Regions from separate parts of the Bradyrhizobium sp. WYCCWR 12699 genome, predicted to be linked through region 3. Evidence: predicted binding sites of a transcription regulator. Region 3 holds the regulator's gene; each other region holds the start of a gene.

Region 1 (2,196 bases), on a different contig from region 3:
AGCTCGCGCGTCGCTTCGGCCACGACGCCGCCGGGCCGCGGCACCTCGATTGCGAAACGGTGGAAGTCCGGCAGCTTCAGCTCTTTCTTCAGAAGGCCGCCATTGGCATGCGGGTTGGCGCCCATGCGCCTGTTGCCGTCGGGCGCGAGCGCCTGAAGCTCGGGAACGAGGGCGCCGCTCGCGTCGAACAGTTTTTCGGGCTCATAGCTGCGCATCCAGTCTTCGAGCACTTTCAGGTGCGCCGGGTTTTCGCGGCAGCCGGCAACGGGCACCTGATGGGCGCGCCAAAAGCCCTCGACCTTCTTGCCGTCGACCTCTTTCGGCCCGGTCCAGCCCTTCGGGCTGCGCAGCACGATCATCGGCCAGCGCGGCCGCTCGACGCTGCCGCGGCCGTCGCGTGCGTGCTGCTGGATCGAGCGGATGCTGGCGAGCGCGACGTCGAGCGCGTCCGCCATGGCCTCGTGCATCAATTTGGGATCGTCGCCTTCGACGAAAAGCGGCTCGTGTCCGAACCCGCGGAAGAGATCGCGGATCTCCGCATCCGGCATCCGCCCCAGCACGGTCGGATTGGCGATCTTGTAGCCGTTGAGATGCAGGATCGGCAGCACCGCGCCGTCATGGGCAGGATTTATGAACTTGTTGGAGTGCCATGACGCCGCGAGCGGGCCGGTCTCCGCCTCGCCATCGCCGACCACGCAGGCGACGACCAAATCGGGATTGTCCAGCGCCGCGCCATAGGCGTGCACCAATGCGTAGCCGAGCTCGCCGCCTTCGTGGATCGAGCCCGGCGTTTCGGGTGCTGCATGGCTCGGGATGCCGCCGGGGAACGAGAACTGCCTGAACAGCTTGCGCAATCCGTCCGCATCGCGCGCGATCTCAGGATAGATCTCGCTGTAGCTACCTTCCAGATAGGTGTTGGCGACCATGCCGGGCCCGCCATGGCCGGGGCCACAGACATAGATCACGTTGAGATCGAGCGCGCGGATTACGCGGTTGAGATGGGCATAGATGAAGTTCAGGCCGGGCGTCGTGCCCCAATGGCCGAGCAGGCGCGGCTTGATGTGCTCGGCCCGCAACGGCTCGCGCAGCAGGGGATTGTCGAGCAGATAAATTTGCCCGACGGAGAGGTAGTTTGCGGCGCGCCAGTAGCGATCGAGGAGATCGAGGTCATTGCTCGCTGTGGCCGATTGTTCTTGATTTGTCATGTTCTTGCCGATTTTTGCCGAGCTGAGCCCCGCGATCGTCACCAACATTGTTCCGGCGCGATCGATCCCTGACCGGCATCAAACGAGATCGTTGCGACAGCCATGTTGCGTGAGGTCAAAGGACCGCGCCCGAAATTTGGGCGGGTTACTTTGCATGGGGTTGTTTTCCGGTTTTTCGTTTACGTTCTTGATTTGTTCCTTTTGCATGCTATCTTAGCTGCATGAGTCCAGCAGCATCCTCACATGCTCTCAAGCACCCGCCGGTCAAGGCGCCCTCCGAGCCGGCGGGTGCGGACTCTGACTTCCCTGCCGATTTTCCAGAACTTGGCGTCGCCATCGACCGCGCGCGCCGGCGCGGGCGGGGCGCGCAGTCCAATGCCAGCGGCCGCTTTGAGGCCGAGGCGCGCGTCGCGTTCGACGACGGCTGGCAGAGCCTGGAAGAGCTGCCGCCGTTCAAGACCACGGTCGCAATCGACACCTCGCGCAAGGTGATCACCCGCAACGATTCCCCCGATATCGGCTTCGACCGCTCGATCAATCCCTATCGCGGCTGCGAGCACGGCTGTGTCTATTGTTTCGCCCGGCCGACCCACGCCTATCTCGGCTTGTCACCGGGGCTGGACTTCGAATCCAAGCTGTTCGCAAAACCCGAGGCACCTGCGCTGCTCGAGAAGGAGCTCGCCGCCTCCGGCTACGAGCCGCGGATGATCGCGATCGGCACCAACACCGATCCCTACCAGCCGATCGAGCGCGAGAACAAGATCATGCGCGGCATCCTCGAGGTGCTGGAGCGTGCCGGCCATCCCGTCGGCATCGTCACCAAATCGGCGCTGGTGCTGCGCGACATCGATATTCTCCGGCGGATGGCCAAGCGCAACCTCGCCAAGGTCGCGATCTCCGTGACCTCGCTCGATCCGAAACTGGCGCGCACCATGGAGCCGCGCGCCGCGACGCCGCCTAAACGGCTGGAGGCGCTGAAGCAGCTCGCCGA
Region 2 (2,196 bases), on a different contig from region 3:
AGGCCAAGTCGCACAAGGCGAAACATGGATCGTCGATGTCGTCGTCGCAGACCACCGGCGCCAACACCAAGGCGTCCAAGGGCGCCGATCCCTCCGGCCAGGGCGGTTCGGGCCCCGGCTCCGACCAGGGCGGCACCATGACGAACAAGACCAGCAAGGGCATGACCAACACCAAGTGAGCCCAGCCCGGCACGACATCAAAAGCCCCGCGGCGACGCGGGGCCTTTTTCTTGGTGCTCAGTCTGCAATCGAGCACCAAATGGTCAGGCGTCAGCTCATGGCGGCCGGCGCGTTCCGAGATTGAGCCCGCGCCCCTCAGCATTCGTCTTCACGAGATGATCGAGCTGCGCCCGTTTGCGTCCGATCAGAAGTTGGGCCGCAGCATCATCAAGACCCGCGCGCTGCAACTGCCGGATGGCGGAGCCCAGTTCGAGAATCTCGGCGCGCAACCTCAAGATCCGGTAAGTGTCCGGGTCGTCATCCACGGCGCCCCCTCAAAGATTTCAGCGCCGTCTGCTCGCGCGCTGGGGAATACCGGCTGTCTTCACGAGATGAAGGCGCACGCGGTCGCGGACGTCGGGCAGGACATCGGCACCGCCGGCGGCCTTCCATTCCCCGATCAGCAAATTGACCTTTCGGCGCAGATCCATCTGCGCCAGGGCCTGTCCGGTGCAATCGCGATCGCCGTTGACGGAAGCGCGCACGGACGCCTCGACGTCGGCCATCTCCAGCCTCAAGGCACTGATCTTACGTCGAATTTCATTAATTCTGTTGTCCATGGCTTGTTAGAACAAAATAAGAACATATAGTCAAGCCACGAATTCAGGACGGAGATGCCAGATGCAGGTTCAAAGTAAATACGACGCCAGGATCTTTCTCGCCGAGCAGATGACCCGGGCGCAGGGGCTGAGACTGAAACGGCTGAGCGAAGAGGCCTATCAGCCCGCACAATATGCGCGCGACCTGTCCTCCACCGAGGCCGCGCGACGCATCCAGGTGCTGGAAGCGGAGATCGAGCTGGCGAATTCCTTCTAGGCTTTCGCCTGGAAGGTGGCGCGCTCTTTCGGAACCATGCCCGTGTCGAATGGTTCTTCCGGCCAAGGGAGAACATGCATGGCACGCAAGGCAAAGAAGCGCCGCTACTCACGCAGCTCCGGCAGCGATGTCGAAAGCGAGATGCGCCGCTACAAGAAGGGCACGGCCAAGAGCGGCCGCAAAGGCCGTGGCGGACGCGTGAAGAGTCGCAAGCAGGCGATCGCGATCGGGCTGTCGAAGGCGCGCAAGAAGGGCAAGAAGGTCCCGAAGAATGCCAGCAAGAAGACGTCCAAGAAGACGACCAGGAAGCGGACGACGAAGAAGACAGCCAAGAAATCGTCGAAGCGCAAATCCAGCAAGCGCTGATGCTGACCTGTCTCAGATCATGCTGCCCGGCATGAAGCAGCGGATCGAGACTCCGAAAGCCGTCTTCACCGGCCATACCATGGTGCGGCCGGCGCGGTTCGGCTCGGTGATGACAGCTTCGTCGGGCACCTCGACCCACTCCCCGTCGAGCCGCACGCGATAGTGCCCGTTGTGCGACTCCCAGTCGGGATCGGCGACGGCAAAACCGTCGGCGTCCGAGCAGCAAGGACCGAGGTGGCTGCGCAGGCTGTCGAACCACGGCTTGAGGGGCGAGTCCGCGTAGCGGCCGTCATCGCGACCAAGCGCGTTTCCACCCCAGAGCACGAACGGCGCCGCAAGCAGCGCCCCCCTTAGCGAGAGCTTCAATCGATCCATGTCGGCACCGATCAAGTGCGAACCACCGGCCAGTTCCACAAGACGGCGGCGGGTTCGAAGTTCCACGCTTGCAACTCTCGACGGCCTCGGTGCCGCCGAGCATATCCACGACTCGGAACTGTGATGGCCGAACGCGGCTTTTTCGTATGAACCGGGTCACCATCGCTGCCGTTAACGAGAATGTTATCCGCTCTTGCCGCACATCCTGGCGGCAAAGGAAAGGGCGACCCGAGGGCCGCCCTTTGGCTTGTTGGGAAGACACGGGTCGCCTCAGGCGAGCGGCACCGCGACGAACCTCGTCGCCTCGGCGCTCCTGACCTGCAACAGCACGCTGCGCTTGCCGGATGATTTGGCCTGCGCCAGCTCCGAGCGGACGTCGCCGACATTGGCGACGGGCTTGCCGCCGACATTGAGGATGAC
Region 3 (2,196 bases):
TGTGCTTGGTTGTAGGCAAATCTGCGGCTGGGATCCGCACCCCGCGATCACTTTAACTTTCCCGAATTCGCCAGGAACAAAGCTGGCTGAGGTGCATTACGCCGGGCGCCTGTCAGCGACTGCAAAAGCGACACTTCGCATTGCCGGCGCGATCGCGGCGCTGCGCAATTGGGTGTTGCGGACATGGCAATGCGATGGCGCGGCAACGGCCCCGTGCCCCGATGCCGCTACCGCTGCACCCAAACGATCTGGTCTTCCGAACCCGAAACGCCCAGACGCGATGTCGCTGCGGTCCGCCGAAGATGGCCGTGGAGGAGGGGCCGGATAATCTGTGCAGAACCAGAATGATCATCCAGCCGGAGCGGACATTCATCCGCTCCAATCTCAGATCGGCGACGCCGATCGAAGGCGGCACGCAGGCGCCAAAACTACTTTCGGACTGAGTCCTTCCGGACTCAGTACTTCCGGTAAAGCCCAATTAGCTTGCCCTGAATCTTCACCCGGTTCGGCGGCAGGATACGCACCTCATAGGCGGCATTGGCAGGCTCGAGCGCGATCGACGCGCCGCGGCGGCGGAAGCGCTTGAGCGTAGCCTCCTCGTCGTCGATCAGCGCCACCACGATGTCGCCGGTGTCGGCGCTCTCGTTGCGCTGGATCAGCGCCATGTCGCCGTCCAGGATACCGGCCTCGACCATGGAATCACCGCGCACCTCGAGAGCGTAATGCTCGCCCGAGCCGAGCATGTCGGGCGGCACGCTGATGGTGTGGCTGCGGGTCTGCAACGCCTCGATCGGCGTGCCGGCCGCGATCCGGCCCATCACGGGCACCGCAACGGGCCGCTCGCCCTCGTCCACGGGCGGGCTGGAGCTCGCGCGGATCTTGCCGAGATTGCCCTCGATGACGCTCGGCGTGAAGCCGCGCCGGGCGCCGGCGGCAGCCTGGAGCTCCGGCAGCTTGATCACTTCGATGGCGCGGGCGCGGTTGGGCAGCCGGCGGATGAAGCCGCGCTCCTCGAGCGCGGTGATCAGGCGGTGGATGCCCGACTTCGAGCGCAGGTCGAGCGCATCCTTCATCTCGTCGAAGGAGGGCGGCACGCCGCTTTCCTTCAAACGCTCGCTGATGAACCGCAGAAGCTCGTATTGTTTGCGCGTTAACATCTCGACCAAAGTCCCCCGGTTGATGTCGTTCGATTCCGAGACGATGAGTTCAGCGATAAGCAGCTACATCCTCGAAACAAATCATGAACGGACACTATATGTTCGATACATGTTCCGCAACTGCTTAATTTACCGTGAACGAAGCGCGGTTCGCGGAATGCGTGTGGCCGTGCACTCAGACGGGGAGCCGCAGCACCTCGCAGGGGCTGCCGGCCTTGGCCTTCGGCGCGAACGGTGGGCGCACGAGAAGTACCTGTGCCGCAGCAAGATTCGCAAGCAGAGAGGAATCCTGATGGCTGACGGGAAGCGCGACCAGCGTGCCGTCGTCGCGCAGCTCGAGGCGCGCGCGCAAGTAATCCTCGCGCTGGTCGTTGGCACCGAGATCGCAGGCGAGCACGGCACGTTCGCGACGATGATGAATCACCGAGCGGCCTGACAAGGCGCGAATCAGCGGCACCATGAACAGGAAGGCGCACACATAGGACGACACGGGATTGCCGGGCAGGCCGATCACGCGCATGGCGCCGAGCCGCCCGTGCATCATCGGCTTGCCCGGCCGCATGGCGATCTTCCAGAACGCCATCGCGATGCCTTCGTCCCTGAGTGCCTGCTGGACCAGGTCGTGGTCGCCGACCGACGCGCCGCCGGTCGTGATCAGGATATCGGCACCGCTCTCGCGAGCGCGGCGGATGCCTGATGTGGTGGCCTCCAGCGTGTCGGCGGCGACGCCGAGGTCGACGGTGTCGGCGCCCTCGCTGCGGGCGAGCGCGTGCAGGGCGTAGCCGTTGGAATAGACGATCTGGCCGTGCCTTGGCGCTGAGCCCGGCATCACCAGTTCGTCACCGGTGGCGAGGATCGCGACCTTGGGACGGCGGCAGACGGCGAGCTGCGGGTAGTTCATTCCGGCAGCGAGCGCGAGGTCACGTTCGGTCAGACGCGTCCCCTTGCGGAGGAGGACGTCACCCTCACGGAAGTCGACGCCGGCCGGGCGGATGTGCCGTCCGATGATGGCGGCTTCCTTGATCGTGACGCTGTTGCC
Region 4 (2,196 bases), on a different contig from region 3:
GCGAGAAGCTCCCGGCTTATTGGATTGCGGCGTTACGACAACGCCTCAGTAGAGCGTGCGGATCGGCTGCTCGGCGGCGCCATAGGGCACCCAGCGGCAGGAGAACGAGATGTAGCCGCCCTCATAGGCCTGCACGCTGAGGAATTTGACCACCTTGCGGTAGCGCGCGCAGTGATCGACCGCGACCTGACGTGCATCGACCTGGGTGGCCATCGAATAGGCGATGATCCCGCCGGTGTCATTGCCCTTGAACGGCGGCACGATGTCGGCGCGCGCCGACTGGCTCGCCGTCATACCCGAGACAACCAGGCTGGCGAGAAGACCCGCGGCCGCAATGATTCGCATTCCCGTCACTCCAATTGGCTGGCCCCCAGTTTACGGTGCCGGGATGGAAGTGGAAAGAACCGAAGCCCTGCCGACCACGATGTTGTGGTCAACTCCTGGCGAAGTGTTGCCGCGCTGCACTTGACCTCCCCCGGCCTTCACGGCACCGTCCGACCTTCGCAAGACCTTAGCTGTCCGGATTGACCATGCGCGCCCCCTCCCTGAAATCGCTCCGCTTTGCCGCTCTGCTCGGCCTCATGTTCGGGGCGGTGACGCTCGGCGAGGCCAGGGCCGCCAATCCGCTGGAGCTGAATTTCTGGCTGAGCGGACCCCGCTATGACGGCAACGTCGCCAATTGCGACTGGGCTCTGCCGAGGATCGAGCGCGAGTTCGCGGAGAAGGAATATACCTTCTGGAATTCTTCGCTGAAGATCACCGGCTTCTCCGCCGTGCACGAGACCGCGTACCGGCCCTGGCAGTCCGACAACATTCCGCGCCGCTATTGCAGCGGAGAGGCCATGCTCACCGACGGCAAGGTGCGCAAGGTGCACTTCTCGATCATCGAGGACGGCGGGTTCGCCAGCTACGGCAACGGCGTCGAATGGTGCGTGGTCGGGGTCGATCGCAACTGGGCCTATAATCCGGCCTGCCGCGCCGCCAGGCCTTGAGCTCGAGGCGCCCTGATTCGGGCGCTGTCAGCCGCCAAATGGCGGCCGCCTGAATTTTGTTCTTGAAATGTTCTTTTCGCCTGCTAGGCTTCCTGCACAGTCTAGTTGAGGGGCGTTGCCATGTTTCATTCCAGATTGCATTCGTTCTCCCGCCTCGTGATCTCGCTGGCCCTTTCCCTGATCCTCGCGGCTAGCCTCGCCTCGTTCGCCGGCGACGTAAAGGCCCAGGACAAACGGCAGAACGCGCCCGGCGAGTTCGATTTCTATGTGCTGTCGCTGTCATGGTCGCCCTCGTTCTGCGAGGAGGCGGCCGAGCGTGGCGGCCGCTCCCAGATCCAGTGCGGCGGACGGCCCTATGCCTTCGTGGTGCATGGGCTGTGGCCGCAATATGAGAACGGCTTCCCGGAATATTGCCAGCGGCCCGCGCCGCGGCTGAACCGCAACATCGTCTCCTCGATGCTCGACCTGATGCCGGCGCCGGGGCTGATCTTCAACGAATGGGACAAGCACGGCACCTGCTCGGGCCTCGAGGGCCGCAGCTATTTCGAGACGATCCGCAAAGCGCGCGCCGCGATCAAGATTCCGGCCGAATATCTCGATCTGTCGCAGGCCAAGTCCGTGGCGCCGGCTGAGGTCGAGGAGGCCTTCATCAAGGCCAATCCTGGCCTGAGCAATGCCGCCGTCTCGGTCACCTGTAACCGCACTCGGCTCTCCGAGGTGCGCATCTGCCTCAGCAAGGACCTGCAATTCCGTACCTGCGAGGAAACCGACCGCCGCGCCTGCCGCCGCGATCAGGTGACGATGCCGCCGATCAGGGGTGGTTGAGGCCGAGGCTCGCGCAAGAAACCGGCCCCGGCTCGGCGGCGCAGCGTTACACGCTGCACCGCGTCCAGGACACGTGATTGTGCCTCTTTGCTCGAGCCGTCACGTGGCGTAGTCCTACCTCATGAATTACCGCCACGCCTTCCACGCCGGCAGCTTCTCCGATGTCATCAAGCACATCGTGCTGGCGCGCATCGTCACCTATCTGCAGGACAAGCCGGGGGCGTTCCGCGTCATCGACACCCATGCCGGGGCCGGCCTCTACGATCTCGACAGCGACGAAGCGCGCCGCAGCGGCGAATGGCTGACCGGCATCGCGCGGCTGATGCAGGCCCGGCTGTCGAACGAGAGCGCGGCGCTGGCCAAGCCCTATCTCGACATC

What was found. The regulator LexA, encoded in region 3, represses DNA repair genes until DNA is damaged. The targets are predictions, from matches to a motif close to TGTTCNNNNTGTGTTCNG.
Region 1: RPS27_RS37645 (PA0069 family radical SAM protein) is a predicted target of LexA. The motif match lies at 1,388-1,405, and genes of this name have one in related genera.
Region 2: RPS27_RS37225 (DUF3072 domain-containing protein) is a predicted target of LexA. The motif match lies at 787-804, and genes of this name have one in related genera.
Region 4: RPS27_RS15880 (ribonuclease T2 family protein) is a predicted target of LexA. The motif match lies at 1,050-1,067, and genes of this name have one in related genera.

Annotation. Positions count from the first base shown of each region.
Region 1 covers NZ_JAVTJN010000039.1:1,478,322-1,480,517, reverse strand. Annotated here, with positions in the region: gene RPS27_RS37650 (phosphoketolase) at 1-1,205, opposite strand, end outside; gene RPS27_RS37645 (PA0069 family radical SAM protein) at 1,427-2,196, shown strand, end outside.
Region 2 covers NZ_JAVTJN010000039.1:1,393,364-1,395,559, forward strand. Annotated here, with positions in the region: gene RPS27_RS37210 (hypothetical protein) at 1-179, shown strand, start outside; gene RPS27_RS37215 (hypothetical protein) at 276-485, opposite strand; gene RPS27_RS37220 (hypothetical protein) at 504-725, opposite strand; gene RPS27_RS37225 (DUF3072 domain-containing protein) at 841-1,035, shown strand; gene RPS27_RS37230 (DUF6496 domain-containing protein) at 1,114-1,401, shown strand; gene RPS27_RS37235 (hypothetical protein) at 1,414-1,776, opposite strand; gene RPS27_RS37240 (Do family serine endopeptidase) at 2,047-2,196, opposite strand, start outside.
Region 3 covers NZ_JAVTJN010000007.1:31,150-33,345, forward strand. Annotated here, with positions in the region: gene lexA (transcriptional repressor LexA) at 456-1,157, opposite strand; gene glp (gephyrin-like molybdotransferase Glp) at 1,333-2,196, opposite strand, start outside.
Region 4 covers NZ_JAVTJN010000032.1:224,549-226,744, forward strand. Annotated here, with positions in the region: gene RPS27_RS15870 (hypothetical protein) at 46-345, opposite strand; gene RPS27_RS15875 (hypothetical protein) at 531-992, shown strand; gene RPS27_RS15880 (ribonuclease T2 family protein) at 1,113-1,817, shown strand; gene RPS27_RS15885 (23S rRNA (adenine(2030)-N(6))-methyltransferase RlmJ) at 1,939-2,196, shown strand, end outside.